Regions from separate parts of the Cronobacter universalis NCTC 9529 genome, predicted to be linked through region 1. Evidence: predicted binding sites of a transcription regulator. Region 1 holds the regulator's gene; each other region holds the start of a gene.
What was found. The regulator PhoB, encoded in region 1, activates phosphate uptake and scavenging genes when phosphate is short. The targets are predictions, from matches to a motif close to CTGTCATAAAACTGNCNNAT.

Region 1 (10,113 bases):
CCTGTCAGCGAGGTTCTGCCGCTGTTAACCGAACATATCGACGAACAGCAAATTACCCATATCAGCCTGATGGGGAAACTGTCGCGCGCAGAGGCGATGGAAGATTATGGCGTGGCGGGCCAGGAAGAGGCGCTCATCACCATGCTGTCCGACGGTGAAAAAGCGACGGTATCGAAAGCCAAAACCGAAAGGGCGCTGCAAAGCGTTATCGAGGTGCTCGATAACCAGGGCTATGACGTTATTTTGTTAATGAGTACGCAGCGCTTCAGCGGCCTGCGTGCGCGCAACGCCATTCTGCTGGAGCCGGAGCGTATTATCCCGCCGCTGGTCGCGTCCATTGTCGACGGACACCAGGTGGGCGTGATTGTGCCGATCCCGGAGTTGATGGATATCCAGGCCCAGAAATGGCAGGTGCTGGAAAATCCGCCGCTGTACTCGCTCTCGAACCCGTTTTACGGCACCGAAGACGAACTGGTCGGCGCCGGGCGCGATCTGCTGACCCGCGGGGCGGACGTGCTGTTGCTCGATTGCCTCGGGTTTCATCAAAAACACCGCGATCTGCTGCAAAAGGCGCTGGATGTGCCGGTGCTCCTTAGTAACGTCCTGGTGGCGCGTCTCGCTTCCGAACTGCTTATCTGAGCCGTTGTCACAATTTGCGTGACAGCGCTCCGGCTGGCCCTCTATATTGTTTTTCCAACCATTTTTCGATAAGGGCCTGCTTATGCTTCAGAGTAACGAATACTTTTCCGGTAAAGTGAAATCTATTGGCTTCACCAGCAGCAGTACGGGCCGTGCGAGCGTAGGCGTGATGGCGGAAGGGGAATACACGTTCGGCACCGCGCAGCCGGAAGAGATGACGGTGGTGAGCGGCGCGCTGCATGTTCTGCTGCCGGGCGAAACCGAATGGAAAACGTATGAAGCGGGGCAGGTGTTTCATGTGCCTGGGCACAGCGAATTTCATCTGCAGGTGGCCGAGCCGACATCGTATCTCTGCCGCTACCTGTAAGCGCGCCGCCCCGGGCGGGACGACGCGAAAGCATCAGCGTTGGGCTTCGCCGCCCAGCGCTTCCACTAAGTTCTGGATCAGCGCCGCCAGCTCGCCGGTCATCAGCGTGAAATCCGCGTCAAAGCGCTGCGCCACATCTTCACGCGCGATGTCGTCGTTCTGATCGCGCAGCTCATCGGCAAATTTCAGACGCTTGAGCGAGCCGTCGTCACACAGCATAAACTGCACGCGCTGTTGCCAGTCGAGCGCCAGTTTGGTGACCACTTTCCCTGCTTCGATATGCACCGCGATCTCGTCGCTCACCAGCTCCTGCTTCTTACAGCGGATCACGCCGCCATCTTCCAGAATGGCCTTAAGCTCCGCTTCGTCCAGCAGCTGAAAACCCTGCGGCACATTATTGGCGCGCACCCACTCGGTGAGCGTCAGCTCAATCGGGTTTTCCAGCGTCAGCGGCACCACCGGCAGCGAGCCGAGGCTTTTACGCAGCAGCGCCAGCGTATCTTCCGCTTTTTTGGCGCTGGCGCAGTCCACCACGATAAGACCCGTGGCGGTATCGATCCACATCATGGTCTGGCTGAAACGGCTGAAGGCGCGCGGCAGCAGCGAGTGCAGCACTTCATCTTTCAGCGAATCTTTTTCCGTCTTTTTAAGCTTACGGCCCTGATCGGCCTCCAGACGGGCGATTTTCGCCTCCAGCGCCTGTTTGATAACGGGCGCGGGCAGGATTTTCTCTTCTTTGCGCGCGCAAATCACAATCTGGCCGTTGGCGGCGTGGGTAAGCGCGTCGCTGCCGCCGCCCATGGGCGGCACCCAGCCGGTTTTCGCCATATCCTGGCTGCCGCACGGGGTGAAGGTAAACGCAGCTAACTGTTTTTCCATCTCATCCGCACGCAGCGCGGCGTCGCGGTTTAAACGGTAAACCATTAAATTTTTGAACCACAGCATGTTAATTTCCACGGCCTGGTAGTTAAACGCAGCGGGCATGATAACGAATCAGCCGCGTCGTTTCATTGCCTTTCACGGACAGGTTATCTACTCTCCTGGTAAGTCATTGAATATGAGGAAGCAGACGTGCGTATTGGGATCGATTTAGGCGGCACCAAAACCGAAGTGATTGCGCTTGGCGACGACGGCAAGCAGCGATTTCGCCACCGCGTGCCGACGCCGCGTGACGACTACCCGCAAACTATCGAAACCATAGCCGGTCTCGTTGAGCTTGCCGAAAAAGAGACCGGCGAGCGCGGCACCGTGGGCGTCGGCATTCCGGGCACGCTCTCGCCGTTTACCGGCGTCGTTAAAAACGCCAATTCGACGTGGCTGAATGGCCAGGCGCTGGATAAAGACCTTAGCGCGCGGCTGGCTCGTGAGGTGCGGCTCGCCAACGACGCCAACTGTTTCGCCGTGTCGGAGGCGATCGACGGCGCGGCGAAAGGCGCGCAGACGGTCTTTGCGGTCATCATCGGCACCGGCTGCGGCTCCGGCATTGCGCTTGGCGGCATGAGCCATATCGGGGCCAACGGCAACGCGGGCGAGTGGGGGCATAATCCGCTGCCGTGGATGGATGAAGACGAACTGCGCTACCGTGAAGAAGTGCCGTGCTACTGCGGCAAGCAGGGCTGTATCGAAACCTTTATCTCCGGCACGGGCTTCGCGACGGACTATCATCGCTTAAGCGGCCAGCCGCTCAAGGGCAGCGAAATCATCCGGCTGGTGGAGGCCCAGGACGCGCTGGCGGAGCTTGCGCTCAGCCGCTACGAGATGCGGCTCGCGAAATCGCTGGCGCATATCGTCAATATTCTCGACCCGGATGTGATTGTGCTCGGCGGGGGCATGAGCAATGTCGACCGGCTCTATAAAACCGTGCCGCCGCTGATGAAACACTGGGTATTCGGCGGCGAGTGCGAAACGCCGGTGCGCAAAGCGGCGCATGGCGATTCCAGCGGCGTGCGCGGCGCGGCGTGGCTCTGGCCCGTGGTGCGTTAATATAAAAGAAAGGGGCGCGAGGCCCCTTTTGTTTTCCGGCCTTAGTCGACCTGATACTCCCGCGCCAGGCGGCTCACGCCAAGGCCGTTAATCTTTCTGACCTTGATCTGCACCGGGATACGCTCTTTCATCGCCTCTACGTGGCTGATGACGCCGATGGTTTTGCCGCTGGCGTTCAGCGCGTCCAGGGCATCCAGCGCCGTATCGAGCGTCTGGGCGTCCAGCGTGCCGAAGCCCTCATCCAGGAACAGCGAATCGATGCGGGTTTTGTGGCTCACCAGATCCGAGAGCGCCAGCGCCAGCGCGAGACTCACCAGGAAGCTTTCGCCGCCGGAAAGCGTGCGGGTGTCGCGCACCGCGTCCGCCTGCCAGGTATCGACGACTTCCAGCTCCAGATCCTCGCTCAGCTTGCGTTTAAGCAGGTAGCGGCCATGCAGGCGCGTCAGCTGGTTATTGGCCAGCCACACCAGATTATCCAGCGTCAGCCCCTGGGCGAACTTACGGAATTTATCGCCTTTCTGCGAGCCGACCAGATGGTTGAGCTGGCCCCATTCGTCGGCGTCGCGCCGCGCTTCGTCAATCTGCCCGAGAAGCGCGGCCAGCTGCGTGCGACTCTCTTCATCCTGGCGCAGCTGCTGGCGCAGTTCCCCCTGGCGCGTGGTGTTATCGCGCAGCTGCTCCGTGACTGCCGTGAGCAAGGCCTCCCTCTGCTGAGCGTCAGCCTGCTCATCCAGCGAAGCCGGGCGCGCGCCGAGGTGACGCTCCAGCGCCTGGAGCGCCTGCGCGAGCAGCGTCTGCTGCGTTTCGCGCTCGCGCTCCAGCCGTTGTTTCTGCGCTTCGAGCTGGCTGCGGGCGGCGTCGTCCAGCAGGGCGACGAGAAACGCCGCTTTATCCGCAAACGGGCTTGCGGCAAGCGCCGCGTCAAACGCCTGCACGGCGCTCTGGTAGCGCGCGCGCTCCTGCAGAAGCTGCGCGCCGAGCGTCTGCCACTGCGCCTCCAGCGATAAACAGCGCGTATGGATCTCCTGGCCCGCGCGCGGCAGGTCGTCTGCGGCGAGCGACGCCGCCTGCGCGTCGCCCTCCTGCGGCAACAGGCTCAGCAGCGCTTCACAGGCGGAAAGCTGTTCACGCAGGCGTTGCTGGCGTTCGTGATACTGCTGCCAGCGGCGCGCCTCTTCTTCGCGTTCGGCGAACCACGGCGCGGGGTTGTCGTCATCCGGCGCGGGCAGGGAGAAGGCGTCGAGCTGTTCGCGCAGGGCGTTCTGCTGGGTCTGGCAGGCGGCTTTAAGCGAAGCGATCTGACGCTGCGTGCCCTCAAGCGTGGCCTCCAGCATCTGGCGCTCGCGCAGCAGGTGCAGTTGCTGTTCGCGGCGGGTCTGCTCGTCAAGCCAGGGGGTGAGATCGTCGCCCGGCGCATAATCCAGGGCGGCGGCGGCGCACAGCGTCTGCCATTGCGAGGTGAGCGCTTGCTCCTCTTCCAGCAGGCTTGCCGCTTCGCTCTCCTGCTGCTGGCGCTGTTTCATCAGCGCGTCGAGCTGGCCGCGCAGCGCCGCGCCCTCGGTGCCGAGCTGCTCTTTCTCCTGCTCAAGCTGCGCAAGACGCAGGCGGCTCGCGTCAGGTTTCAGCGCCTGGTACGCCTCCACAGCCGGGTGTTCGGTCGCGCCGCAGAGCGGGCAAGGGCTGCCGGGTTGCAGGCGCGCGCGCTCTTCAACGAGGCTTGCGATGCGCTGATCCAGATCGCAGACCGCTTTCGCGCGCTCCACCTCCTGCTGTTTGGTTTTGTAATCCTGACGCTTTTGCGCCAGCTGCTGTTCGGCGAGCTGGATCTGCGTTTGCAGAGCGCCGTTTGCTTCCTGCAGGCGTGCTTTACGGCGCGTCAGGGGCGCGAAAGTTGACTGAAGCATTGAAAGCGTCTGGCGCAGCGGGCGCTGCTCGTTAAGCTGCGCCAGCGCCTGCGCGGCGTCCTCCGGCGAGAGCGCAAGCCCGGCGTCCGGCAGCGCGTCGCGCTTGCGGCGGGTGGCGTCGAGCGTCTCGTTCAGCGTACGCAACTGTTCGCGGTCGCGCTTTTGCTGCGCCAGCACCGCGCGCCAGCCCGCGAGCTCGCTGCTCCAGAGGCGAAAGCGGTCGTGCTCCGCAAGCCACTGGCCGAGTTGCGTGAGTTCTGCCGTCTGCGCCTGCGCCTGTTGCGCGGCGGCCTGGCGGATCTCCCGGCGGCGCTGCTGGTTTTCCTGTAAGCGAACGCTTACTTCTTCATACTGGCGGCTGGTCGCGATAAAGGCGGTTTCCAGCTCCTGACAGCGCAGCCAGGCCGGACGCAGTTTTTCCGCCGGTAGCGCCGCCTCAAGCCGCGCCAGATCCGGGGCGGCGGCCTGTAGTGCTTGATCCGCCGCCGCCGCCGCATGGCGCGCCGCGTCGAGCGCGCTGGCAAGCGCGGTGCGCTGCGTCAGCCACAGGTGTTCTTGCTGTAACTGGCGCTGGCGGGCGAGCAGCGTTTTTTCCTCGTCAGTGAGCGCCTGCAAACCTGTGGTTAAGCTTTCCCGTTGCGCTTCGTCCAGCAGGCGCACGCCCTGCGCCTGCGATTCGAGCTTCTCAAGCTGGCTGCGGGCTTCTTTATGCTGTTCGAAAATACGCGCCGAGACCTGGCCGTAGATTTCCGTGCCGGTCAGCTCTTCCAGCAGTTCGGCGCGCGCTTTTGCTTCGGCATTGAGAAAGGCGGCGAACTGCCCCTGCGAGAGCATCATCGAACGGGTGAAACGGTCGTAATCCAGCCCCGTCAGCGCGGCAATTCTGTCGAGTTTGTCTTTGATTTTATCGGCGACGATTTTACCGTCTTCGCAGCGCGCCAGCTCTACGCGCGGCGCCTGTAAATTGCCATCTGGCTGGCCGCGCGCGCGGCTCTGGCTCCAGAAGGCGCGCCAGGCGACGCCTTTGACTTCAAACTCCACTTCCGCCAGACACTCGGCGGTGTCGCGCGTCATCAGGTCATTCTGGCTTTGCGACAGCGCGTTCAGGCGCGGCGTGCGGTGGTAGAGCGCAAGGCAGATGGCATCCAGCAGCGTGGTTTTGCCCGCGCCGGTCGGGCCGGTAATGGCGAAGAGTCCGTTGCTTGCGAACGGTTCAGCGGTAAAGTCGATTTTCCATTCGCCTTTCAGCGAATTCAGGTTTTTCAGCCGCAGGGTTAAGATTTTCATGCCTCGTCCTCCTCGTGCAGGCTCTCCAGCGTGCGGGCGAAGAGCGTGCGCAGGCGCGCTTTCTCCGGCTCCTCCAGCGCTTCCAGCTCCAGGCGGCGCTCAAACACCTCTTCCGGCCCCAGCTCGCTGAGCGTTTCGGTGCTGAGCGTGCCGAGCGCGCGCTCGCGCATTTCGCGGCTGCGGCGCAGAAGGACGACCTCCACCGGCAGGCTTTCGGTGAGCAGGCTTATCTGACGGTGCATATCATGCAGAAACTCGGCGGTGTCGATTTCGATATCGAGCCAGACTTTCGGCTCGTCCGGCGCGTCGCGCCACTGTTCGAGCTGCGCGGTAATGGACTCCAGGCTGCCTTTCAGCACCGCCAGCGGCTGGCTGACCGGCACCGGCAGGGCCGTGACGTCGCGCAGTTTGCCGTCGGCGAACTCCACCAGATAAACGCTTTTCTCTTTGCCGGTTTCATCAAAGCTCAGCGCAATCGGCGAGCCGCTGTAGCGGATATGCTCGCAGCCCGCCACTTTCTGGGCGCGGTGGATATGCCCGAGCGCGATATAATCGGCGGGCGGAAAGCGGTCCGCCGGGAAGGCGTCGAGCGTGCCTATATAGATGTCGCGCACCGCGTCACTTTTGGTCACGCCGACGGTGGTAAGATGGCCGGTCGCGATAACAGGCAGGTTGCGCTCGCCGCGAAGCGCGCAGGCGGCCTCATAGCTTTGCTGATAGTGCAGGCTGATGGCCTCCAGCAACTGCTGCTGTTTTTCACGACCCGACTGCCCGCCAAGGCTTCGCAGCACGTCGCGCGGGCGCAAAAACGGCACCGGGCAGAGCACCGCGCCCGGCTCGCCGTCGCGGCGGTATAAGAGAGTGGCCTGCGTTTCTGGCGTGAGCTGAGCGCTGGCGATAACCTGCGTGTTCAGGCAGGCCAGCAGTTCGCGGGATTCATTGAGCGTCGCGACCGAATCGTGGTTGCCGCCGAGCACGATAAGCGGGCAGTTCGCCGCCTGAAGTTTGACGACAAAGCGGTTGTAGAGCTCGCGCGCGTAGCTTGGCGGCGCGCCGGTATCGAAGATGTCGCCCGCGACGATGATGGCGTCCACCTGATGCGCTATCGCGGCGTTCAGCAGCCAGTCGAGAAAGGCTTCATGTTCGGCGGCGCGGCTTTTGGCGTAAAAATTTTGACCAAGATGCCAGTCTGAGGTATGCAGAATACGCATGGGATGCCCTGTGGCGAAAAAGCGAGAAGGGGATTATAAACATCCAGTACCGCGGGTGTCCTGTTTCGTCGCGCCGCCGGGTTTTTCCCGGCGTGCTGACAGGTCATCTTACGGTCATCTTTTTCATAAATCTGTCATAAATCTGACGCATAATGGCGCCGCATAACATACTGTTTACTTTATTTAACAGGGCGAATCATGGCGAGACGTATTCTGGTCGTTGAAGATGAAGCACCTATCCGCGAGATGGTGTGTTTCGTACTGGAACAAAACGGCTTCCAGCCGGTGGAAGCGGAAGATTATGACAGTGCGGTGAATCAACTCAATGAGCCCTGGCCCGATCTGATTTTGCTGGACTGGATGCTGCCCGGCGGATCGGGGATCCAGTTTATTAAACATATCAAACGCGAAGCGCTGACCCGCGAGATCCCTGTGGTGATGCTGACCGCGCGCGGCGAGGAAGAAGATCGCGTGCGTGGGCTGGAAACGGGCGCCGACGATTACATTACCAAACCGTTCTCCCCGAAAGAGCTGGTGGCGCGTATTAAAGCGGTCATGCGCCGTATCTCGCCGATGGCGGTGGATGAAGTCATCGAAATGCAGGGCTTAAGCCTCGATCCGTCATCGCACCGGGTGATGACCGGCGAAAGTCCTCTCGATATGGGGCCGACTGAATTCAAGCTGTTACATTTCTTTATGACGCACCCGGAGCGCGTTTACAGCCGCGAACAGTTGCTGAATAACGTCTGGGGCACCAACGTGTATGTGGAAGATCGTACCGTGGATGTGCATATCCGTCGCCTGCGTAAGGCGCTGGAACAGAGCGGTCATGACAGAATGGTACAAACGGTGCGCGGTACGGGTTATCGGTTCTCAACCCGTTTTTAAACCCAAAACAGGAGTGTGACGCGTGCTGGAACGGCTGTCATGGAAAAGACTGGTGCTGGAGCTGTTTTTTTGCTGTATTCCGGCGCTGGTGCTCGGGGCGATATTCGGCTATCTGGCATGGTTTTTACTGGCGGCGGTGACCGGATTGCTTATCTGGCATTTCTGGAATTTGTTGCGCCTCTCCTGGTGGCTGTGGGTCGATCGCAGCATGACGCCGCCGCCCGGCAGCGGCAGCTGGGAGCCGCTGCTCTACGGCCTGCACCAGATGCAGTTGCGCAATAAGAAACGCCGCCGCGAACTGGGCAATCTTATCAAACGCTTTCGCAGCGGCGCGGAATCCCTGCCGGACGCCGTGGTGCTGACCACGGAAGAGGGCGTCATCTTCTGGTGCAACGGTCTTGCGCAACAGCTGCTTGGCCTGCGCTGGCCTGACGATAACGGCCAGAACATCTTAAACCTGCTGCGCTACCCGGAATTCACCAGCTATCTGCGCGGCCAGGAGTTTAACCGGCCACTGCATCTGGTGCTCAACAACGGGCGTCATCTTGAATTTCGCGTGATGCCGTACAGCGAAGATCAGCTGTTAATGGTGGCGCGCGACGTCACGCAGATGCATCAGCTCGAAGGGGCGCGGCGTAACTTTTTCGCGAACGTCAGCCATGAGTTGCGCACGCCGCTGACCGTCTTGCAGGGTTATCTGGAGATGATGCACGAGCAGACGCTCGAAGGGCCGCTGCGTGAAAAAGCGCTGCATACGATGCGCGAGCAGACCTTCCGTATGGAAGGGCTGGTGAAACAGCTACTTACGCTTTCGAAAATCGAGGCGGCGCCCGCGATGCAACTCAACGAAACGATAGACGTGCCGCTGATGCTGCGGGTGGTGGAGCGCGAAGCGCAGACGCTGAGCCAGCAGAAGCATACCTTCACGTTTGAGGTCGATCCGCAGCTCAAAGTGCTCGGCAACGACGAGCAGTTGCGCAGCGCGATTTCAAACCTGGTCTATAACGCGGTCAACCATACGCCCGAGGGCACGCACATTACGGTGCGCTGGGAGCATGTGGCGAACGGCGCGCGTTTTAGCGTGGCCGACACCGGGCCGGGGATCGCCGCGGAGCATATTCCGCGCCTCACCGAGCGATTCTATCGCGTGGATAAGGCGCGCTCGCGCCAGACGGGCGGCAGCGGGCTGGGGCTTGCGATTGTGAAACATGCGCTGACGCACCACGACGCGCGTCTGGAGATTGAAAGTACGCCAGGCAAAGGCACCACGTTTTCGTTCCTTCTGCCGGAGCGGCTGATTGTGACATCGCCCGCCAGAACCGTTTCTGCGGTTTAATTCGTAAAGCTTCCTTTCCAAGGCCAGCCATAAGCTGGCCTTATTCATTTTTTCATCGCCTTTGAACGCTTTTTTCAGCGTTTGGCGCTTTTTTGCTCGCGCGAATCGCCGGAGGTTTTTTACGATTTCAGATTTTATCACTGCCCTGAAACTTAGATCTGGCATAAAGGTCTGGTTTTACGATCCCGTCTTGCCTTTAAACGTTATAAGCGTTTAAATTGCGCCCCTGCTCTTGCCAGACCGACTGTTTTTACGGGGTAAATCGAAAAACAATTCTTCGCCAGCGTAATCGGGAAGCATATCCCGCTGTCAGCCCTGGAAATAGCGGCGTTTTCGTCAGGTGACTGGCGGTAAAAAATTATTCAATTTCAACACCACATCCACAGGCAGTAAATCTTATGACCCATCACTTAAAATCGCGCGACATTATCGCACTGGGGTTTATGACCTTTGCGCTGTTCGTTGGCGCGGGCAATATCATTTTCCCTCCCATGGTTG
Region 2 (10,113 bases), 330 kb from region 1:
CAGCGCCAACTGGATGGCGATGGGCGCGATTATCTGGCTGCTGCTGGGCCAGGAGATTAACTATTTCTTTGTGCTGGGCGTGCTGCTGGTGAGCAGTATCGCCGGGGTGATTATCCATATCCCGGCGGGCATCGGGGTGCTGGAAGCGGTGTTTATCGCGCTGCTTGGCGGCGAACACGTGAGCCACGGCGCGATTATCGCGGCGCTGCTCGCCTACCGTATGCTCTATTTCTTCGCCCCGCTGCTACTGGCTATCGTTATCTATCTGGTGCTTGAAGGCCGCGCGAAGAAACTGCGCGCCAAAAACGAGCAGAAGCTCGCGAAAGCGCAGGGTTCTGACAGCGTGCGTGAGGAGAACGAGGAGCCGCCGCTGAGTCTCGCGAAAGAGAAGTGATGGGGGGTATTGGTGGGTGCGCTGCGCTTACCCACCCTACAAAATCCAACTTCAACGTTTTTGGGCGCTGCGGTGGGTGCGCTTCGCTTACCCACCCTACGCTACTCAACATCCGCCTCATCACCGTAGGGCGGGTAAGCGTGAGCGCACCCGCCGTTATTCCCATGCCCATAAAAAACCCTCCGCAGAGGGTTTTTTATTGCTTCAACACCGGTTACCGGCGGTTGCCGAAAATCCGCAACAGCATCAGGAACAGGTTGATGAAATCGAGATACAGCGTCAGCGCGCCGAGAATCGAATATTTACGCAGATTCCCGTGATCGTTCACGTCAATCTGCTCGCCCAGGCTCTTCAGCTTCTGCGTGTCATACGCCGTCAGGCCCACAAACACGATAACGCCGATATACGTCACCGCCCACATCAGCGCGGTGCTTTTCAGCCAGAAGTTCACCAGCGACGCGATAATCAGGCCGATCAGCGCCATAAACAGGATATTGCCCCAGCCGCTGAGATCGCGTTTGGTCGTGTAACCATACAGACTCATCACGCCGAACATCCCCGCCGTCACCACAAACGTGCTGGCGATAGACGCGTAGGTATAGACCAGAAAGATGGATGAGAGCGTAAGCCCCGTCAGCGCCGAATAGAGCATAAACAGCGCGGTGGCGACCGCCGGGCTGAGCTTATGCACCAGTCCTGAGAGAATAAACACCAGGGCGAGCTGGGCGATGATAAGCCCGAAGAACACAAACCGGCTGGAGAAGATATACATCATCAGGTTTTCGTTGTTGGCCGAATACCAGGCGACGAAGGCGGTCAGCAACAGACCGCAGGTCATCCAGCCATACACCTGAGCCATAAACGTTTGCAGCCCGGCGCGGGGCTGCACAATGCTTTCATTTGAGCGTGGGAATCGATCCATGACGCTGCCTCATTCATTCAGTTAACTTGTGTCGAGACGCGCGCAACGCGCGTCTCCCCACCGTTAAGACTAGAACAAATGGCCGGGCGCGCCATTTACCAGCGCTTCGCCGCCTCCTGATCGCTGTCGCGCGCTTCCACCCAGCGGTCGCCTTCCGGCGTGGCTTCGCGCTTCCAGAACGGCGCGCGGGTTTTCAGGTAATCCATAATAAACTGCGCCGCGTCAAACGCCTGGCTGCGGTGCGCGCCGGTCACGCCGACAAAAACGATTTCATCGCCTGGCCACAGCTCGCCCACGCGGTGGATAACCGACACGCGTTGCAGCGGCCAGCGGCCACGCGCCTCGGCGACGATCTCCGCCAGCGCTTTCTCCGTCATGCCCGGATAGTGCTCAAGCGTCAGCGCGCTTACGCTGTCGCCGAGATTATGGTTACGCACTTTGCCGGTAAAAGTGACGACCGCGCCGTCTTCATCGCACTGCGCCAGCCACTGGTATTCATCGCCGACGCTGAAATTTTCATGGCCGACGCGGATGCGGGTTTCACTCATCTCAGCCTCCGGTCACCGGCGGGAAAAAGGCCACTTCATCGCCATCGGCGAGCGGATGATCAAACGGCACCAGCGTCTGGTTAACGGCCGCCAGCAGCTTGCCTGACTCCAGCGCCAGCGCGTAACGCCCGCCGCGCGCCGCGAGATGTTCACGCAGCGCCTCAACGGTCGCGAACTCCGCCGCCACGCGCTCGGCGTCCACGCCGGTAAGCTCGCGCACCTGCGCGAAGAAAAGCACATTAATCATGAGCGTCTACCTGAAAATCGCCCGATTTGCCGCCGCTTTTCGCCAGCAGCCGCACCGGGCCAATGACCATATCTTTCTGCACCGCTTTGCACATGTCGTAAATCGTGAGCGCCGCCACCGACGCCGCCGTGAGCGCTTCCATCTCGACGCCGGTTTTGCCGGTGAGACGGCAGAGCGATTCAATACGCACGCGGCTTCGCGCTTCGTCGGCGAAAAGCTGCACTTCAACTTTGCTCAGCAGCAGCGGATGACAGAGCGGGATCAGCTCCCAGGTGCGTTTGGCGGCCTGAATGCCGGCGATGCGCGCCGTGGCGAACACATCGCCTTTGTGATGGCTGCCGCTTACGATCATCGACAGCGTCTCGGGGCGCATTTCAACAAACGCTTCGGCGCGCGCCTCGCGCACCGTCTCCGCTTTGCCGGAGACATCCACCATATGGGCTTCGCCCGCGGCGTTGATGTGGGTCAGTTGCGACATAACTTACTTCTTCAGATGAGGGTGAAAATTACAGGGGCGCGTGCGGGCGTCGAGCTGCGGCGCGATGATATTTTCCCAGGCGGTGCGACAGGCGCGGGTCGAGCCCGGCATCGCGAAAATCAGGGTATCGTTGGCGATGCCCGCCACCGCGCGCGACTGCATCATCGCGGTGCCAATCTCTTCAAACGAGAGCATGCGAAACATTTCGCCAAAGCCCGCGATTTCGCGGTCGAACAACGGCTGTAGCGCCTCCGGCACCTGATCGCCTGCGGTAAAACCGGTGCCGCCGTTAATCAGCACCACCTGCACGTCGTCGCTGGCAATCCAGCGGGAGACTTCCGCGCGAATGGCGTACCGGTTCTCTTTGACGATGGCTTTATCCACAACCTGATGGCCCGCTTCGTGGGCGGCCTCCTGCAAAAAATGGCCGGAGGTGTCGTCCTCTTCGCCGCGGCGGCTGGACACCGTAAGAATGGCGACGCGCGCCGGCGCAAACTCTGCGCTAACCTGACTCATAGTGACTCCTTGTACGCGGCGTCAGCCGCCGATATAGGACAGATTCTGGGTGATGCCGGTATTGCCCTGATGCAGGAAGTGGGTCTGCTTTTTGCCGAGCAACGCCGTTTCGATACGCGCCATCAGCGCCGCCTGCTGCCCTTCTTCGGCCAGCAGATCGCGCAACTCCACGCCGCCGTCGCCAAACAGGCACAGGTGCAGCTTGCCGACCGACGACACGCGCAGGCGGTTGCAGCTCGCGCAGAAATCTTTCTCATACGGCATGATAAGGCCGATTTCGCCCTGATAATCGGGGTGGCAGAAGACCTGCGCCGGGCCGTCGGCGCGGCTGCGCAATTGATGGATCCAGCCGCGCTTAAGCAGTTCGTCGCGGATCGTCGCGCCAGAAATATGGTGCTTGCGGAAGAGATCGCTCCCCTCGCCGGTTTCCATCAGCTCAATAAAGCGTAGCTGGATGGGGCGGGACTGGATCCAGTTGAGGAAGGTGTCGAGCTGGTGATGGTTCACGTCGCGCATCAGCACGGTGTTGACCTTCACTTTTTCAAAGCCCGCATCGAAGGCGGCGTCAATGCCCGCCATCACCTGACGGAACTTATCCTGCCCGGTGATGGCGTGAAACTGGCGGGCGTCGAGGCTGTCGACGCTGACATTGACCGCCGTCAGCCCGGCCTCGCGCCACTGCGCGACGTCGCGCGCCAGGCGATAGCCGTTGGTTGTGACGGCAATCTGGCGGATGGAGGGGTTTTCACGCACGGCGGCGATGATGTCACAAAAATCGCGGCGCAGCGAGGGTTCGCCGCCGGTCAGGCGCACTTTTTCAGTGCCGAGATTCGCGAACGCGCGCGTCACGCGACGAATTTCGTCGAGCGAGAGGAAGCCTTTGTTGGTGACGCCCGCGGGCTTGTAGCCATCCGGCAGGCAATAGGTGCAACGAAAGTTGCAGACGTCAGTCACTGACAGGCGCAAGTAATAGAACTTACGCGCAAACGCATCGGTAAGTTGAGAAGCCATGTACACCTTTCCAAATCGGGAGATGCAGTCATTTCTTCCTGCACCCTGGTGGCGTTTCGCCACGGCCAGAACGCCATATTTCTTAAAAACGTAGGCGCAAAGGCTTGAGTGTCTTTTTCAGGTTTTTAAACCTGCCAGCGGCGATAGTAGCGTGTTATCGCGGGTTTCGCCACGCGCGATTTCGCTATATAAATTGATACATAACGGCATTATTCGCGTAACGCGGACCAGAATACGTAAAAACCACGGTTTCACTTTGATATGTGTCATTTTCAGCGCCAGCAGATCGTTTTTCTCGCGCTTTTCAGCTAACGTAGGCGAGTTTTGAATAATAAGGATTAGGTATGCGCAATCGCACGTTTGCGGATCTCGACCGGGTGGTGGCGCTCGGCGGCGGTCACGGTTTAGGACGCGTTATGTCCTCGCTCTCTTCTCTGGGCTCGCGCCTCACAGGCATTGTCACCACGACGGATAACGGCGGTTCGACGGGCCGTATCCGGCGTTCGGAAGGCGGGATCGCCTGGGGCGATATGCGCAACTGTCTCAATCAGTTAATTACCGAACCGAGCGTCGCGTCGGCGATGTTTGAGTACCGTTTTGGAGGTAATGGGGAACTTTCGGGGCATAACCTCGGAAATCTCATGTTAAAGGCGCTGGATCACCTGAGCGTGCGGCCTCTTGAGGCAATCAATCTTATCCGCAACCTGCTTAAAGTGGACGCGTTCCTGATCCCGATGTCTGAGCAACCGGTCGATCTGATGGCAATCGATCGCGAAGACAACGAAGTGTATGGCGAAGTGAATATCGATTTACTGAGCCACCCGCCGAAGGAGCTGATGCTCTACCCGAACGTGCAGGCGACGCGCGAGGCCGTTGAAGCGATTGCCGAAGCCGATTTGATTGTGATTGGCCCCGGCAGTTTTTACACCAGTCTGATGCCGCTGCTGCTGCTTGACGATCTCGCCAAAGCGCTGCGCCGCACGCCTGCGCCGATGGTTTACATCGGCAATTTAGGGCGCGAGTTAAGCCCGGCCGCCGCCGCGCTCAGGCTTGAGGAGAAGCTGGCGCTGATGGAAGCGCATGTGGGGAAACGCGTGGTGGACGCCGTGGTCGTCGGCCCGAAGGTGGACGTGAGCGGCGCGCAGGACAGGATTGTGATTCAGGAGCCGCTGGAAGCCAGCGATATCCCTTACCGCCACGACCGCCACCTGCTGCGCGCGGCGCTGGAAAAAGCGATTCAGGCGCTGGGGTAATCTGTTGAGCTCGTGGTTATGGCGGGTGCGCTGCGCTTACCCGCCCTACCAGGAATCAATGCCTGCTTCGTCGTTCCGTAGGGTGGGTAAGCGAAGCGCACCCGCCACATTACAAACCATCCATTCGCAGCAAGAAGCACTTACGACGCGGCGATAAACAGCTCGCGCAACTGATGAAGCTTATCGCGCAGCTGCGCCGCCTCTTCGAACTCCAGATTCTGCGCATGCTGCACCATCTGCGCTTCAAGCTGATGAATCTTCTGCTGCAACGCTTTCGGCGTCAGCGCCAGTTCAGCGGCTTCGACATCCGCCACCGTACGCCCTTTGCCGCGGCCTTTCGCCTTGGTTTTCGCGATATTCTCGCCAAGCGCCAGAATATCCACCACTTTCTTGTTGAGACCCTGCGGCACAATGCCGTGTTCTTCGTTATACGCCTGCTGTTTCTCACGGCGGCGTTCGGTTTCGCCAATCGCCTTCGCCATCGACGGCGTAATTTTATCGCCGTAGAGAATCGCTTTGCCGTTCACGTTACGCGCCGCGCGGCCGATGGTCTGGATAAGCGAACGCTCGGAGCGCAGGAAGCCCTCTTTATCGGCGTCGAGGATAGCCACCAGCGACACTTCCGGCATGTCCAGCCCCTCACGGAGCAGGTTGATGCCCACCAGCACGTCGAATTCGCCCAGACGCAGATCGCGGATAATCTCCATACGCTCCACGGTATCGATATCCGAGTGCAGATAGCGCACTTTTTCGCCGTGCTCTTCCAGGTACTCGGTTAAATCTTCCGCCATGCGCTTGGTGAGCGTCGTCACCAGCACGCGCTCGTTGATAGCGACGCGCTTGCGGATTTCCGACAACAAATCGTCCACCTGGGTCGCCACCGGGCGCACTTCGATAATCGGATCGAGCAGACCGGTCGGGCGCACCACCTGGTCGATAATCTCGCCGCCCGATTTTTCCAGCTCATAGTTGCCCGGCGTCGCCGATACATACACCGTCTGCGGCGCCAGCGCCTCGAACTCTTCAAACTTCAGCGGACGGTTATCGAGCGCTGACGGCAGACGGAAACCATACTCCACCAGCGTCTCTTTACGCGCGCGGTCGCCGCGGAACATCCCGCCAATCTGCGGAATGGTGACGTGCGATTCATCGATAACCAGCAGGCCATCCGCCGGCAGATAGTCAAACAGCGTCGGCGGCGCTTCGCCGGGGCCCCGGCCGGAGAGATAGCGCGAATAGTTTTCGATGCCGGAGCAGTACCCCAGCTCGTTCATCATTTCGAGATCGAACTGGGTACGCTGGGTCAGACGCTGTTCTTCCAGCAGTTTGTTATTCGCCAGCAGCACCTGCCGACGCTCCGCCAGCTCCACCTTGATCTCTTCCATCGCCTGTACGATGCGCTCACGCGGCGTGACGTAGTGCGTTTTCGGGTAGACGGTGAAACGCTGGATGATCGAATCGACGGTGCCGGTCAGCGGGTCGAACAGCGACAGGCGCTCGACTTCTTCGTCGAACAGCTCGACGCGTAGCGCCAGCTCGTCCGATTCCGCGGGGAAGATATCAATCACTTCGCCGCGCACGCGGAAGGTGCCGCGCTGAAACGCCTGGTCGTTGCGGGTATATTGCAGCTCCGTCAGACGACGCAGAATGGCGCGCTGGTCGATGATCATCCCTTTGGTGAGATGCAGCATCATCTTCAGGTAGAGATCCGGGTCGCCAAGGCCGTAGATAGCGGAAACGGACGCCACCACCACCACGTCGCGCCGCTCCAGCAGCGCTTTGGTGGCCGACAGACGCATCTGCTCGATGTGTTCGTTCACCGAGGCGTCTTTTTCGATAAAGGTGTCGGAGCTCGGCACATAGGCTTCCGGCTGGTAGTAGTCGTAGTACGAGACGAAATATTCCACCGCGTTCTCCGGGAAGAACTCTTTCATCTCGCCGTAGAGTTGCGCCGCCAGCGTTTTGTTAGGCGCCAGCACCATCGTCGGGCGCTGCAAATCGGCGATGACGTTCGCCATGGTGAACGTTTTCCCCGAGCCCGTCACACCCAGCAGCGTCTGGTGCGCCAGCCCGTCCTCCAGCCCTTCCTTGATGCGGCGGATTGCCTCTGGCTGGTCGCCGGAAGGTTTGAAAGCGGAATTGAGTTTGAACGGTTTGCTCATGAAGAAACACCTGATGAAGATTTGCGCGGGACAGAGCGTTAATTTTACTCGCCACAGCGATTTTTGCCAGCGCTAAATACTGGATATAAAATCAGTAGCAGGTTAGCGGATTTTGGTCATACCGCATTTTTACCATCTGGTATGAAGCAAATTTGCCCGTGCGCCGGATAAAACACTACATGAGGGCGGTTATCCCCAGAAATTTTTATCCTTTAACATTTGTCAAGCGAGGCTGTGATACTTTTGTTGCAGCAGATGACACTTTTCCTTCAGCGCTTGCTTTTAATTAACCTGTTAATTTTAAATGGTTTTCCTGAAAAGACGGCTTTCGCGCCAGATCGGGTGAAAGCCGCATCGGCTCTCGCTTACGGCGCGTTTTCTAACTCTAATACACAAGGTTATCCACAGGAATAGTGGATAACTGCGTTCAGCCCTGAAAGCGCGCCGCGTCGCCGGTTCGCCCTGGCCGCCCGCGCCTGGCTCAGAAAAAAATTTTCCCGCCTTGTTTTGACGAATTTTGCTTGCTTTCCGCGCCGCGCCTTTCGCGATCCTTTTCACACATTTCTGCTTTGCATTTGCGCCACGCTGCACCAAAAGCACGCCATCCGCAGCACTTAAAATGTGCACGCCGCCCGGCTTTTCCCAGGATAACGCACTACCCGTTCGCCGCGCGTTCAGGTTTAGTCTCAATTTCCGGCGCGATCGAAGGGGTTTTCACTGGCTGGCAAGAGAATTGCAGTATCCCTTTTACCGGAACTACACCCTCTTCCCGCCGTTGGCGGGAGGCGACAGCAGGACGCGCGGGCAGGCCGGGGAAGTCACTGCGTATGCGGGCGTCAGAACACCTGCGCCCAAGCTGTTTTCCGATACCCTGTCTGAAGGAGAAGCGCCATGTTAAGTCTGCACGCGGTTAACCACTTTTACGGCACGCAGCATACGCTGTGGGACGTCAGCCTCGATCTTTTGCCCGGCGAGTGCACCTGCGTTATCGGCGCGCCGGGCATGGGAAAAACCACGCTGCTGAACTGCGTGGCAGGTTATCTGCCGGTTAAGAGCGGCAGCATGCTCTGGCGCGAGGCCGGACAAGCGCCGCAGGAGCTGCTGCGCGTCGGCGCGGACGCCCGCGCGGCGCTGGGCATCCGTTACGTGCCGCAGGAGCGGCGCTATTTTTCACAGCTGACGGTGGAGGAGAATCTGCATATCGCGCTGCGCGCGCAGCCTGAGATCGCGACGAGCCCGGAGCCGGTGTTTGATCTGTTCCCGACGCTCTGGACCAACCGCCACGCGCAGGCCTCCAGGCTCGCGCCGGAGCTCGCGCTCCAGCTGACGCTCGCCCAGGCACTGGTGACGCGCCCGCGGCTGCTGATTCTGGATGAGCCGACGCGCGGCCTCGGGCAGACGTTTATTCCGCGGCTTGCGGATCTGCTCACGCGGCTTAACCGCGAGTGGGGAATGAGCCTGCTGCTGGTGGAGCGTCACCTGTCGTTTATCCGTCGGGTGGCGGATCGCTTCTGTCTGCTGCACCGCGGGCGCGCCGTGGCCCGCGGCAGCGCGGCGCAGTTAACCGATGCGCGACTTATGCACTGGATAACGCCCTAGCGCGCCAGTTTGCTGAGATCGATCCACTGCGCGGCAGGCGTCACGTCAGGCTCGGCCCCCAGCCACGGAATTTCACCCAGCATCGGGGCCGGCAACAGACGCTCAAGCGTGGCGAGATAGTCCTGATGACGGCGGCCGGGCGGCTGCACGTCGTTCGCCACCCAGCCCGCGAGGCGCAGACCCGCGGACTGCACCGCCTGCGCGGTCAGCAGCGCGTGGTTGATGCAGCCAAGCTTAACGCCGACCACTAAAATCACCGGCAGGCGCTCCTGCTGCACCCAGTCGGCGAACGTCGCGTCGTGAGAGAGCGGCGTAAACCAGCCGCCCGCGCCCTCCACCTGCACCCAGTCGGCGAGCGGCTCCAGCGCGCGCAGGCCGGCGGACATCACCGTGAAGTCGATCGGCAGCCCCTCTTCCCGGCTTGCGATATGCGGCGAGGTCGGCTCTTCAAACGTCAGCGGGTTCACCTGCTCGTAGCGCAGCGCCACGCTGCTGTGGCGCTGGAGCGCCAGCGCGTCGCTGTTGCGAAGCCCTTGCGGCGTGATATCGCTGCCGGAGGCGACCGGCTTGTAGCCCGCAGTGCTAAAGCCCGCGGCTTTCGCGGCCTCCAGCAGCGCGCAGCTCGCGATAGTTTTGCCCACTTCGGTATCGGTTCCGGTAATAAACCAGCGTTCAGTCACGTTCAATCACTCCAGAAATCAGATGGTAAGTCAGCGGGAAACGCCCGTCCTGACGCGGCCAGGCGTCTTCGAGCACGCGAAGCTCACGGCGCGTGAGCGTGCGGCTGTCGCGCCCGGCGTGCAGATGGGTGGCGCCAATTCCCTTGAGCGACTGCATGGCGCTGAGCGCATCGCCAAAAAGCAGCGTCATAGGGTGCTGGCACAGCGTCATGCGCGCATCGGGAGCGGCAGCATGAACCGCTTCGGCGCTCGCGAAACGGTTGGCGTGCGGACGGTCATCCACCGCCGCCCACGCCTGATGCA
Region 3 (10,113 bases), 1.0 Mb from region 1:
GGATATGGGCGGCTACCCGCATCCGCGCGATCCGAACGCGCCCATCGGCCTGCATATGGTCTATGTGCCGACGTTCCCCGGCAGCGGGCTCAGCGCCCGCGAACAGTTCCGCAAGGGCCGCGCGTTTCTGCTCGGCACGCCGTTCGAGGTGCATGAGAAGATGATCCGCGAACAGTTGCAGGGCATGTTCGGCGCGGCCGGTTTTGACCACGAGCGCGATATCGCGGCGATCACCGTTAACCGCTGGTCGCACGGCTACTCTTACTTCTTCAGCGGTCTGTTTGACGATGAAGAAGGTTCGCAAAAAATCATCGAAAAAGCCCGCCAGCCGGTCGGGCGCATCACCATCGCCAACTCGGACGCCGACTGGAGCCCGTATGCCAACTCGGCGATAGACCAGGGCTACCGCGCGGTGAAAGAGCTGCACGAGATGGCGAAGGAGGGCGCATGAAACGTATCGCGTTACTGGCGCTGAGCCTGTGGGCAACGCAGGCGGGCGCGCAGACGATGTCGCGCGGCGAATATGTGGCGCGCGCGGGCGACTGCATGGCCTGCCATACGGCTGCGGACGGCGCGCCGCTCGCGGGCGGGCTGAAATTCGCCACGCCGCTCGGCGATATTTATTCCACCAACATCACGCCAGATAAAACCCACGGTATCGGCAGCTACAGCTACGACGAGTTCGCCCGCGCCATGCGCGAAGGTATCGCGAAGGACGGCCACCATCTCTACCCGGCGATGCCGTATCCGTCCTATGCGAAGATGAGCGATGACGACCTGCGCGCGCTCTATGACTACCTGATAAAAGAGGTGAAACCGCAGGCCACCGTGAACCGCGAGAGCGACATTCCGTGGCCGCTCTCGATGCGCTGGCCGCTCGGCGTCTGGAACAGCCTGTTTGTGGACGATAAACCGTTTACGCCGCGCGCGGATAAAAGCGCGGCCTGGAACCGCGGCGCGTATCTGGTGCAGGGGCCGGGCCACTGCGGCGCGTGCCATACGCCGCGCGGCGTGGGGATGCAGGAGAAGGCTTTCGACGAGCGTGATGAGCAGTTCCTCGCGGGCGAGGAGCTTAACGGCTGGTACGCGCCGTCGCTGCGCGGGCTGAAAATGTCCGAAGAGGATCTCGCCGTCCTGCTGCGCGACGGGCGCAGCAAACACGCGGCGCTCAGCGGGCCGATGGATGAGGTCGTCACCAACAGCACGCAATACCTGACCGATGACGACAACCGCGCCATAGCCGGTTATCTGTTAAGCCTGCCGGGCAGCGAGCCGGCGAAAGGCGACGCGCCGAAGGTAGCGAAAGCGGAAATGGAGAACGGTCATCAGCTCTATGCCCGCTACTGCGCCACCTGTCACGCCAGCAACGGCGAGGGCGCGGAATACGCCGTTCCGGCGCTGAAAGACAATCTCACCGTTAACGCCGATAACCCGCTGACGCTGCTTCGCGTGGTGCTGGAGGGCGGCAAAACGGCGGTGACGCAGGGACATCTGCCGTACAGCATGCCGGGTTATGGCTGGGCGCTCAGCGATCAGGACGCGGCGGACGTCACCAACTACATCCGCGGCAGTTTCGGCAACCACGCCGCGCCTGCGACGCCTGCGCAGGTGAAAGAGGCCCGCGAGCAACAACATAACGAGTAACGCTTACGGCGCCGTCGGGTACAGGCGGCGCCGGTTTTCTCTTTTTCACCTTTCTTCCCGCCCGTTTTTCTGAAACATTCCGCTACGGGCCGTTCAGTTTTTTCCCGTTGATTCTCATCAAGCTTTCCCCGCTCAGGGCTTTGCAGAATACGCCCTTTTGATGGGGGAACATGATGAAACCACTTACCCGAAAGGATGGGCCGGGCGAGGGCGGGCTGTCGCGCCGCGACTTTCTGCGCGCCACGTCGGCGCTGGCGGCCGCGCCGCTTTTTGTGAAGGCCGGCAAGGCTAACGCTAATGCGCCTGTAGCAGAGGCCGCTGAAAACATCGTGCCGACGTGCAGTACCTTTGACTGCGGCGGCAAATGCGATATCCGCGCGCACGTTAAAGAAGGTGTGGTGACGCGCATCTCCACCTGTCCGGATAACGAGGTTGACCCCGCCATGCCGCTGATGCGCGCCTGCGAGCGCGGGCGCGGGTATCGGCAGTTTGTCTACCACCCGGACCGGCTGAAATACCCGATGAAGCGCGTCGGCAAGCGCGGCGAAGGCAAGTTCGAGCGCATCAGCTGGGATGAGGCGACGACGCTGATTGCTGATAACCTACGGCGCATTACCGCGCAATATGGCCCGGCGTCGCGCTTTATGCACACCGACACGGCGGTCTCCGGCGGCGCGTTCTCCGGCGATAAAATGGCGCGACGCCTGCTGAACCTGACCGGCGGCTATCTGGAGTCATACCACTCCGTCAGCATGGGCAACACCGCCGCGGCCACGCCTTACACCTACGGCACCGCCGCGAGCGGCAGCTCGCTCGATACGCTCAAAGACACAAAGCTTGTGATCCTCTGGGGTCATAACCCGAACGAGACCATCTTCGGCCACACCAATTACTATTTTCAGCAGATGAAGCGCAACGGCACGCGGTTTATCGTGGTCGATCCCCGCTACTCCGACACCGTGGCGTCGCTCGCCGACCAGTGGGTGCCGCTACTGCCCACCACCGATAACGCGCTGATGGACGCGATGATGTACGTCATCATCAGCGAAAACCTGCATGACAGCGCGTTTATCGCCCGCCACGCGATCGGTTTTGACGAAAGCACGATGCCGGAAGGCGTACCGGCGCGCGAATCGCTGATGGCGTATCTCTTTGGTGAAAAAGATGGCGTGAAAAAAACGCCGGAGTGGGCGGAGCGCATCACCCATGTTCCCGCGCAGACCATCCGCCAGCTCGCCCGTGACTTCGCCACTGCCAGACCGGCGGCGCTGATCCAGGGCTGGGGCCCGCAGCGCCACATCTGCGGCGAGCGCACCGCGCGCGGCTCCACGCTGCTCGCCACGATCACCGGCAATGTCGGCGTTAAGGGCGGCTGGGCGGCAGGCTACGGCGGCATCGGCAACCGACTTTTTTGCGCCGATCCCTACAGCGTGCCGAACCCCGTGGCGGCGAAAATCTCCATCATGAACTGGGTACAGGCCTGCGACGACGCGGCGAAGGTCACGCCGGAAAACGGCCTGAAAGACGCTGAGACGCTCACCAGCAACATCAAATTCATCTTTAATCTCGCGGGCAACTATCTGGCGAACCAGAACCCGGACATCAACCAGACCGTTAAGGTGCTGGAAGATGAAAGTAAAGTTGAGTTTATCGTGGTGAGCGATCTCTTCCTTACGCCCAGCGCCCGCTACGCCGATCTGCTGCTGCCGGAAACCAGCTTTATGGAGCGCTGGAACATCGGCGAAACCTGGGGCACCGGCAACTATCTGCTGCTGTCGCAAAAGCTGGTGGAGCCGGAGTTTGAGCGCCGCTCGGACTACGACTGGCTGCGCGACGTCGCGCGCAAGCTCGACGTCGAGGCGCGCTTTAGCGAAGGGCGCAACGAAAAACAGTGGGTGGAGCATATCTGGGAGAAAACCCGCGAGGCGCTGGCGGACCACGATCTGCCCGATTTCGCCGGGCTGTGCGCCAATCCGCACGTCTACCTGAAATCGCCGCCGTATGTCGCGTTTGAAGAGAACATTCGCGACCCGGACAACCATCCGTTCCCGACGCCCTCCGGCAAAATTGAAATCTTCTCAAAGCGGCTCTGGGAGATGAAACATCCGGAGATCCCGGCGCTGTCACACTATGTTCCCGCACAGGAAGGGCCGCAGGACGCGCTGCGCGCGAAATACCCGCTACAGCTCATTACCTGGAAGGGTAAAAACCGCGCCAACTCGACGCAATACGCCAACCCGTGGCTGCAGGAGGTGCAACGCCAGCAGCTCTGGATTAACCCGCAGGACGCGCAGGCGCGCGGCATTGAGCAGGGCGATTTGGTGCGGATTCATAACGATCGGGGCGTGGTGCGCATTCCTGCCGAAGTGACGCCGCGCATTATGCCGGGCGTGGTGGCGATGCAGGCGGGCGCCTGGTGGCAGCCGGACGCTGACGGCGTCGATAACGGCGGCTGTCCGAATGTGCTCACCAGCGCGCGCATCACTCCGCTTGCCAAAGGCAACGCCCATCAAACCCTGCTCGTTGAGGTAACCAGACATGAGTCAGTTTAAAGACTATCCCCCGGTCAGCGGCGAGCAACTGGGCTTTTTTATCGATTCATCGCGCTGTTCTGGCTGCAAAGCCTGCCAGGTGGCGTGCAAAGACAAAAATAATCTCGAACCGGGGCGGCGCTTTCGCCGCGTCTATGAAGTCCACGGCGGCGGCTTCACGCCGACCGGCGCGGGCGGGCTTATGCATAACGTCTTCGCTTACACGCTGACGGTTTCGTGCAACCACTGCGCCGACCCCCTCTGCACGCGCAACTGCCCGACCACGGCGATGCACAAACGCGACGGCGACGGCATCGTGCGGGTGAATACCGATAAATGCGTCGGCTGCGGCTACTGCGCCTGGTCGTGCCCTTACGGCGCGCCGCAGCGCAACACGCAGACCGGGCAGATGTCGAAATGCGATTTCTGCATCGATCGGCTGGCGCAGGGCGAGCCGCCGGTGTGCGTCGCCACCTGTCCGCTCGGGGCTATCCAGTTCGGGCCGATAACGATGCTGCGCGAACGCTTTGGCGCGCTCTCTGACGTAAAAGGGTTGCCGCCGTCATCCGTCACGAAGCCGAATCTGGTCATTAAGCCGCATCAGGGCGCGCAGCAAGAGGAGCAGCACGATGCATGAGTTTCCGTTAGTCATATTTACGCTGCTTCTGCAGGGCGCGGTGGGATTTATGCTGATGCTCTGCCTCACCGCCGGGCAGATGCCGCGCGCGGGGCAACGCACGCTTGCCACGCTGCCTGCGCTCGTCGGCGCGGGCGTCGCGGCAGCGCTCGGTTTGATCGCCTCAATGCTGCATCTGGGGTATCCGCTGAATGCGTTTAACGCGCTGCGCCATCTTTCCAGCTCCTGGCTGAGCCGGGAAATCGCGCTCGCCGGGGTGTTTATGGCGCTGTTGGCTATTAGCATCTTACTGCTGATGATGAAGCGCGCTACGCCGTGGCCCCTGCTGTGGCTGAGCGTGCTGGCGGGGCTTATGGATATGGCCGCGATGGCGTCCATCTACAATCATACGTCGGTCGTGACATGGCAGCACATTAATACCTGGGCCATGTTCCTGGGCTCGGTAGTGTTAATCGGCGCGTCGCTGCTACAGCTGCGCCTCGCGCTGCGCCCGGTGCTCAACGCCCAGGCACAATTCGCGATAAGCCGCCGCCTCTCGTTGCTGGCGCTGGCGGCGGTGATGATCCGGCTGCTGATTCAGCCCGCGTATCATCACTATTTAGCGCACGCCGCGGTGCCGGTGGCTTTTCCGCTGCACCCGCTGGCGGCCTTCGACGCCTGCGCCGGGCTGCGCCTTGCGGGCTGGTGCAGTTCAGCCGGCGGCGCGCTGTTGTTGATCATCGGGCTGACGCGTCCTTACGGGGCACGGACACCGCAAATCGGCGGGTGCGGGCTGATCCTGCTCGGCGAATTGCTGCTGCGGCTGGCGTTTTTTTACATCGATGTCTGATGAATCTCTTTGACGCTCTGACGCCCATACCGCCCTGCGTGGGCGCGCGCTGCGCCAGAAAACGGCTGCGCCGCAGCCGCTGCGATGATTGCGTGACGCGCTGCCCGACCGGCGCGCTGAGCATCCACAATCATGAGGTTGTTCTCGCGCCGGAGCGATGCACCGGCTGCGGGATCTGCCTGTTTGTCTGCCCGGCGGACGCGCTGGAGAATCTCTCGCCGCTGGCGCGATGCCACCGCGACGGCGTACTGCTCGGGCCGTTCACGCTGCCGGTCGCGGCAGAAGAGTTGTTGCTCTGGCATTCGCATTACGCTATTCGCGCCGTCGCGGTGGATCTCACGCGCGACAGCCACTGGCTGCGCCCGCTGGCGGAACTTAACCTGCGACTGCAACAGCGTGGCGAGCCGGGCTGGCAATGCGTGGCGGTTTCACCCGCGGCAGGTGAGGCGAAGCGCCGTCTGCTGCGCCCTGGCGGCGCTCGCGCTCGCGTACCGCATGATGCCGCCGCGCGCCGCGCCGTGGGGGCGTTTTTATCAGCATACGCTGTGACGCTGGACGCTACGCGCTGTCTGCTATGCGGCGCCTGCGGCCGGGCATGCGCCAGCGGCGCGATACGCTTTAGCGAACAGGCCGTTACGCTCGATTCAACGCGCTGCGATGGCTGCGGTGACTGCGCGGCGGTCTGTCCGGTTGATGCTATAACCATAACGGAGGGCGACGCCGGGCCGCTGATTCGCCGGGCGTTGCATCACGCCCGCTGCGAGCGTTGCGGCGAGCCGTGGCGCGCCTGGCGGCCGGGCGAAAAACACTGCCCGGTTTGTCGGCGTCATGGTTTCAACATGCGCGGCGGTTAACGCAGTGACCTGCTGAATCCACAGGGGAAACGGGCGCTGTCATTAATCTGTCACGCCTGCGTCTTATAACAGTGCCACCCCGACTCTGGATCTGAAAACCATGAAAATCAAACCGCTTACGCTCGCTTTCGCCGCGCTTTTCCCGCTCTGTTCCCTGGCCGCCGCGCCGCAGGTTGAACGCTATGTCGTGACATTCCCGCAGGAAGATCATGTGGTCTATTCCGGCAATTATGCCAGCGCATTTCCCGACGGCCTGCCGGTGGGCGTGGGCTCCGGCCTGCTGTTTTTACGCAAAGAGGGCGATGACCTGATTTTCGCGACCGTCACCGACCGCGGCCCGAACGCCGACTCGCCGAAAATGGGCAAGCAGGAGTCGAAAATTTTCGCGAGCCCCGAGTATACGCCGCTGATGATGACCATCCGCGTCAGCAAAGATAAGGCGCAGGCGAGCGACCCGATGCCGCTGCATGACGAGCAGGGCAACATCAGCGGACTGCCGCTGCCGACCGGGCTCATCGGCGCGACGAACGAACTGGCGCTCAACGACGCGCTGCAAACGCTCACCGGCGATAAGCGCGGGCTGGATACGGAAGGGATCACCCCCGACGGCGAAGGCGGCTACTGGCTGTGCGACGAGTATGGCCCGTTTATCATCCATGTGGATGCCAGCGGCGCGATCCTTGCTAAACATGGCCCGCAGGCGGGCAAAGGCGAAGAGGGCGTGGCGGGCGGCCTGCCGAATATCATTAAATGGCGCCAGCCTAACCGCGGTTTTGAAGGGCTGACCCGGATGCCGGACGGGCGCATTATCGCGGCGGTGCAGAGCACGCTGGATATCGATGGCAAAACCAAAAACACCGCGCGCTTTACGCGCCTGGTGAGTTTTGACCCGGCCACCGGCAAAACCGCCATGTACGGTTATCCGATTGACATCGACGTCTATAAAAAAGCCAAAGACGCCAAAATCGGCGATATCGCGGCGCTGGACGACCATCGTATTCTGCTTATCGAGCAGGGCGGCGATAAAAACAAAACCATGCGCAACCGCGTCTATGTGGTCGATCTCAGCAACGCCACCGATCTGAGCACGCTGGATAACACCCAGCCGCCGGAATTCGACGATGCGGAAAAACTCAGCGCGCGCGGCGTGAAGCTCGCCACAAAACAGCTGGCGGTAGACTTGCGTGAACTGGGCTGGCAGCAGGAGAAAGCCGAAGGGCTGGCGCTTATCGACTCGAAAACCCTCGCGGTCATTAACGATAACGACTTCGGTTTACAGTCAGAGCTACTGGATCCGCAGGGCGACAAAAAAGCGATGGATGACTATAACGTCGACGGAAAGGGGCATCTGACCCTGGACGGCAAGCCGGTCGCCAGCAAAATCGGCATCAAACCGCTCGAGAAACCCGCCTCGCAAAATGAGCTGTGGGTGATCAAGCTCGATAAGCCGCTGTAAGCGCAAAAAAAAGGGCAGGCCGAAGCCTGCCCTGACTCGTTTTACAACCGTTAGCTCAGTTTAAACACCGCGACCGCCTGATTGAGCAGCTGTGACTGCTCTTTCAGCGAGTGGGCGGCGGCAGAGGCTTCTTCCACCAGCGCGGCGTTCTGCTGGGTAACGGAATCCATCTGCGCCACGGCCTGGTTGATCTGCTCAATACCGCGGCTCTGCTCACCGGTGGAGAGCGCGATTTCCGACATCAGCTCAGAGACTTGCTTAATCGAGCCGATAATGCGCTTCATGCTTTCGCCCGCGCGCGCCACGCGGTCGCTGCCCAGCACCACCTGCTCGCCGGACTGCTCGATAAGCTCTTTGATCTCTTTCGCGGCGACCGACGAGCGCTGCGCCAGGTTGCGCACCTCGCTTGCCACCACCGCGAAACCGCGGCCCTGTTCACCCGCACGGGCGGCTTCCACCGCGGCGTTGAGCGCCAGGATGTTAGTCTGGAAGGCGATATCTTCGATAATGCCGATAATGTTATCGATCTTGCTTGAGCTGGACTCGATCTCCTGCATCGATACCACAACTTCTTCGACGATAGCGTTGCCTTCCTGCGCGGCGCTGCGCATATTGCCCGCGAGCTTATTCGCCTCGGCGGTGTTCTCCGAGGTGTGCTTCACAGTGGAGGTCAGCTGTTCCATGCTGGCGGCGGTTTCGCCGAGCGACGCGGCCTGCTCTTCGGTACGCGCCGAGAGATCGACGTTACCGGCGGCAATCTCTTCCGCGGCGTGGGCCACGCTCTGGCTGGAATCTCGCACCTGGGCGATGATATCGACCAGCGACAGACGCATCTGCTCAAGCGAGCCGAGCATATCGCCAATCTCATCTTTCGAGCCGGACAGCACCGGGGTGTGCAGTTCGCCTTCCGCCATCTGCTGGCAGTGAAGACGCGCGGCATCCAGCGGCGCCAGTACGCGGCGCTTCAGCAGAATAAACATCGCGCCAATCAGCAGCGTAAACAGCAGGGCGAACACCGCGATGGTGATGATGCTGTTTACAAAGCGCTCCTGCGCCTCCTGGTTCAGACGCTGGGCATATTTCTCACGGAACGCCAGCAACTGATCGAGCGTGATTTCGAACTGGCGATCCAGTTGCGGGATCGTCGTGCTCACCAGCTGGTTAAAACGCGCGGTATCGTTGCGGCTTGCGGCATCCATCAGCGGACGCAGACCGTCATCGACATAGGCCTGCCAGGCCTGACGGTACGGGGCGGCCAGCGCCTCTTCACCTTCAACGGCAGGGGCTGCTTTATAGTTATTGAACGCCGCGATGGCTTTTTGCATCACCTCGTTGGCGGTTTCAAGCGACGCCTGCGTTTTCTGGGTATCGCCGATGGAGGCGTTAATCATCGCCTCCATCAGGCGCACGCGCAGCGTACGGCTGTGGTTAATCGGATCAATCACCGAAAGCACCACGCGAATTTCTTTATTCACGTTATCCAGCGACTGATTGCTGCGGGTAAGCGACCAGAGGTTAGAGACGGTGCTGACGAGAAAGATAAAAAGTAACAGACTGAAAACGAGAAATGAAAAACGCCTTACTGACATGTTGTTCCCTTGCGTGAGGTTGTAACACAGCGACCCGGCCACTCAAAAAGAGGAGTGCCACCAGACGGTTATCGGAATATCAGCCAAAAAATTTAGGTTAAATAGGTTATTATCCGTAAAAACAAAGGGTTATATATATAACAGGTACAATAAGCGAGGCTTATGTATCGCCAGGCTATGCTTAACGCTGGCATCAGCGATTCGCGCGCAGGCGCATAAGGAGCGAGATTGAAAACGCTACAGGGACCTTCTCTTTTTCTTTCGCAATTTATCAGCGACCGTCCGCCGTTTAATCAGCTCGACACGCTGGCGGCCTGGGCGGCGGGGCTTGGCTATAAAGCGGTGCAGCTGCCGACGCATCTGCCGCATATTTTCGATCTCGCGAAAGCGGCGGAAAGCCTTGATTACTGCGCGCAGGTGCGTGAGACGCTCGGTAATATGGGGCTGCGAATCAGCGAGCTGTCGACGCATTTTCAGGGGCAACTGGTGGCGGTGCATCCGGCGTATGACCAGGCCTTTGCCGGTTTCGCGCCCGAAGCCGTGCGCCACGATCCGGTTGCGCGCCAGCAGTGG

Region 2: uvrB (excinuclease ABC subunit UvrB) is a predicted target of PhoB. The motif match lies at 7,764-7,783, and genes of this name have one in related genera.
Region 3: AFK65_RS09705 (esterase-like activity of phytase family protein) is a predicted target of PhoB. The motif match lies at 6,532-6,551, and genes of this name have one in related genera.

The regions. Positions count from the first base shown of each region.
Region 1 covers NZ_CP012257.1:1,055,036-1,065,148, forward strand. Annotated here, with positions in the region: gene AFK65_RS04800 (AroM family protein) at 1-639, shown strand, start outside; gene ppnP (pyrimidine/purine nucleoside phosphorylase) at 722-1,006, shown strand; gene rdgC (recombination-associated protein RdgC) at 1,040-1,951, opposite strand; gene mak (fructokinase) at 2,078-2,989, shown strand; gene sbcC (exonuclease subunit SbcC) at 3,031-6,180, opposite strand; gene sbcD (exonuclease subunit SbcD) at 6,177-7,391, opposite strand; gene phoB (phosphate response regulator transcription factor PhoB) at 7,590-8,279, shown strand; gene phoR (phosphate regulon sensor histidine kinase PhoR) at 8,302-9,615, shown strand; gene brnQ (branched-chain amino acid transporter carrier protein BrnQ) at 10,014-10,113, shown strand, end outside.
Region 2 covers NZ_CP012257.1:1,383,089-1,393,201, reverse strand. Annotated here, with positions in the region: gene AFK65_RS06380 (lysylphosphatidylglycerol synthase transmembrane domain-containing protein) at 1-394, shown strand, start outside; gene AFK65_RS06375 (Bax inhibitor-1/YccA family protein) at 609-1,316, opposite strand; gene moaE (molybdopterin synthase catalytic subunit MoaE) at 1,412-1,864, opposite strand; gene moaD (molybdopterin synthase sulfur carrier subunit) at 1,866-2,111, opposite strand; gene moaC (cyclic pyranopterin monophosphate synthase MoaC) at 2,104-2,589, opposite strand; gene moaB (molybdenum cofactor biosynthesis protein B) at 2,593-3,105, opposite strand; gene moaA (GTP 3',8-cyclase MoaA) at 3,127-4,116, opposite strand; molybdenum cofactor riboswitch at 4,104-4,239, opposite strand; gene yvcK (uridine diphosphate-N-acetylglucosamine-binding protein YvcK) at 4,461-5,369, shown strand; gene uvrB (excinuclease ABC subunit UvrB) at 5,510-7,531, opposite strand; gene AFK65_RS06335 (ABC transporter ATP-binding protein) at 8,423-9,130, shown strand; gene bioD (dethiobiotin synthase) at 9,127-9,810, opposite strand; gene bioC (malonyl-ACP O-methyltransferase BioC) at 9,803-10,113, opposite strand, start outside.
Region 3 covers NZ_CP012257.1:2,089,431-2,099,543, forward strand. Annotated here, with positions in the region: gene AFK65_RS09675 (NAD(P)-binding protein) at 1-451, shown strand, start outside; gene AFK65_RS09680 (c-type cytochrome) at 448-1,644, shown strand; gene AFK65_RS09685 (DMSO/selenate family reductase complex A subunit) at 1,818-4,196, shown strand; gene AFK65_RS09690 (DMSO/selenate family reductase complex B subunit) at 4,183-4,812, shown strand; gene AFK65_RS09695 (dimethyl sulfoxide reductase anchor subunit family protein) at 4,805-5,641, shown strand; gene AFK65_RS09700 (4Fe-4S dicluster domain-containing protein) at 5,641-6,495, shown strand; gene AFK65_RS09705 (esterase-like activity of phytase family protein) at 6,596-7,951, shown strand; gene AFK65_RS09710 (methyl-accepting chemotaxis protein) at 8,002-9,540, opposite strand; gene AFK65_RS09715 (sugar phosphate isomerase/epimerase family protein) at 9,769-10,113, shown strand, end outside.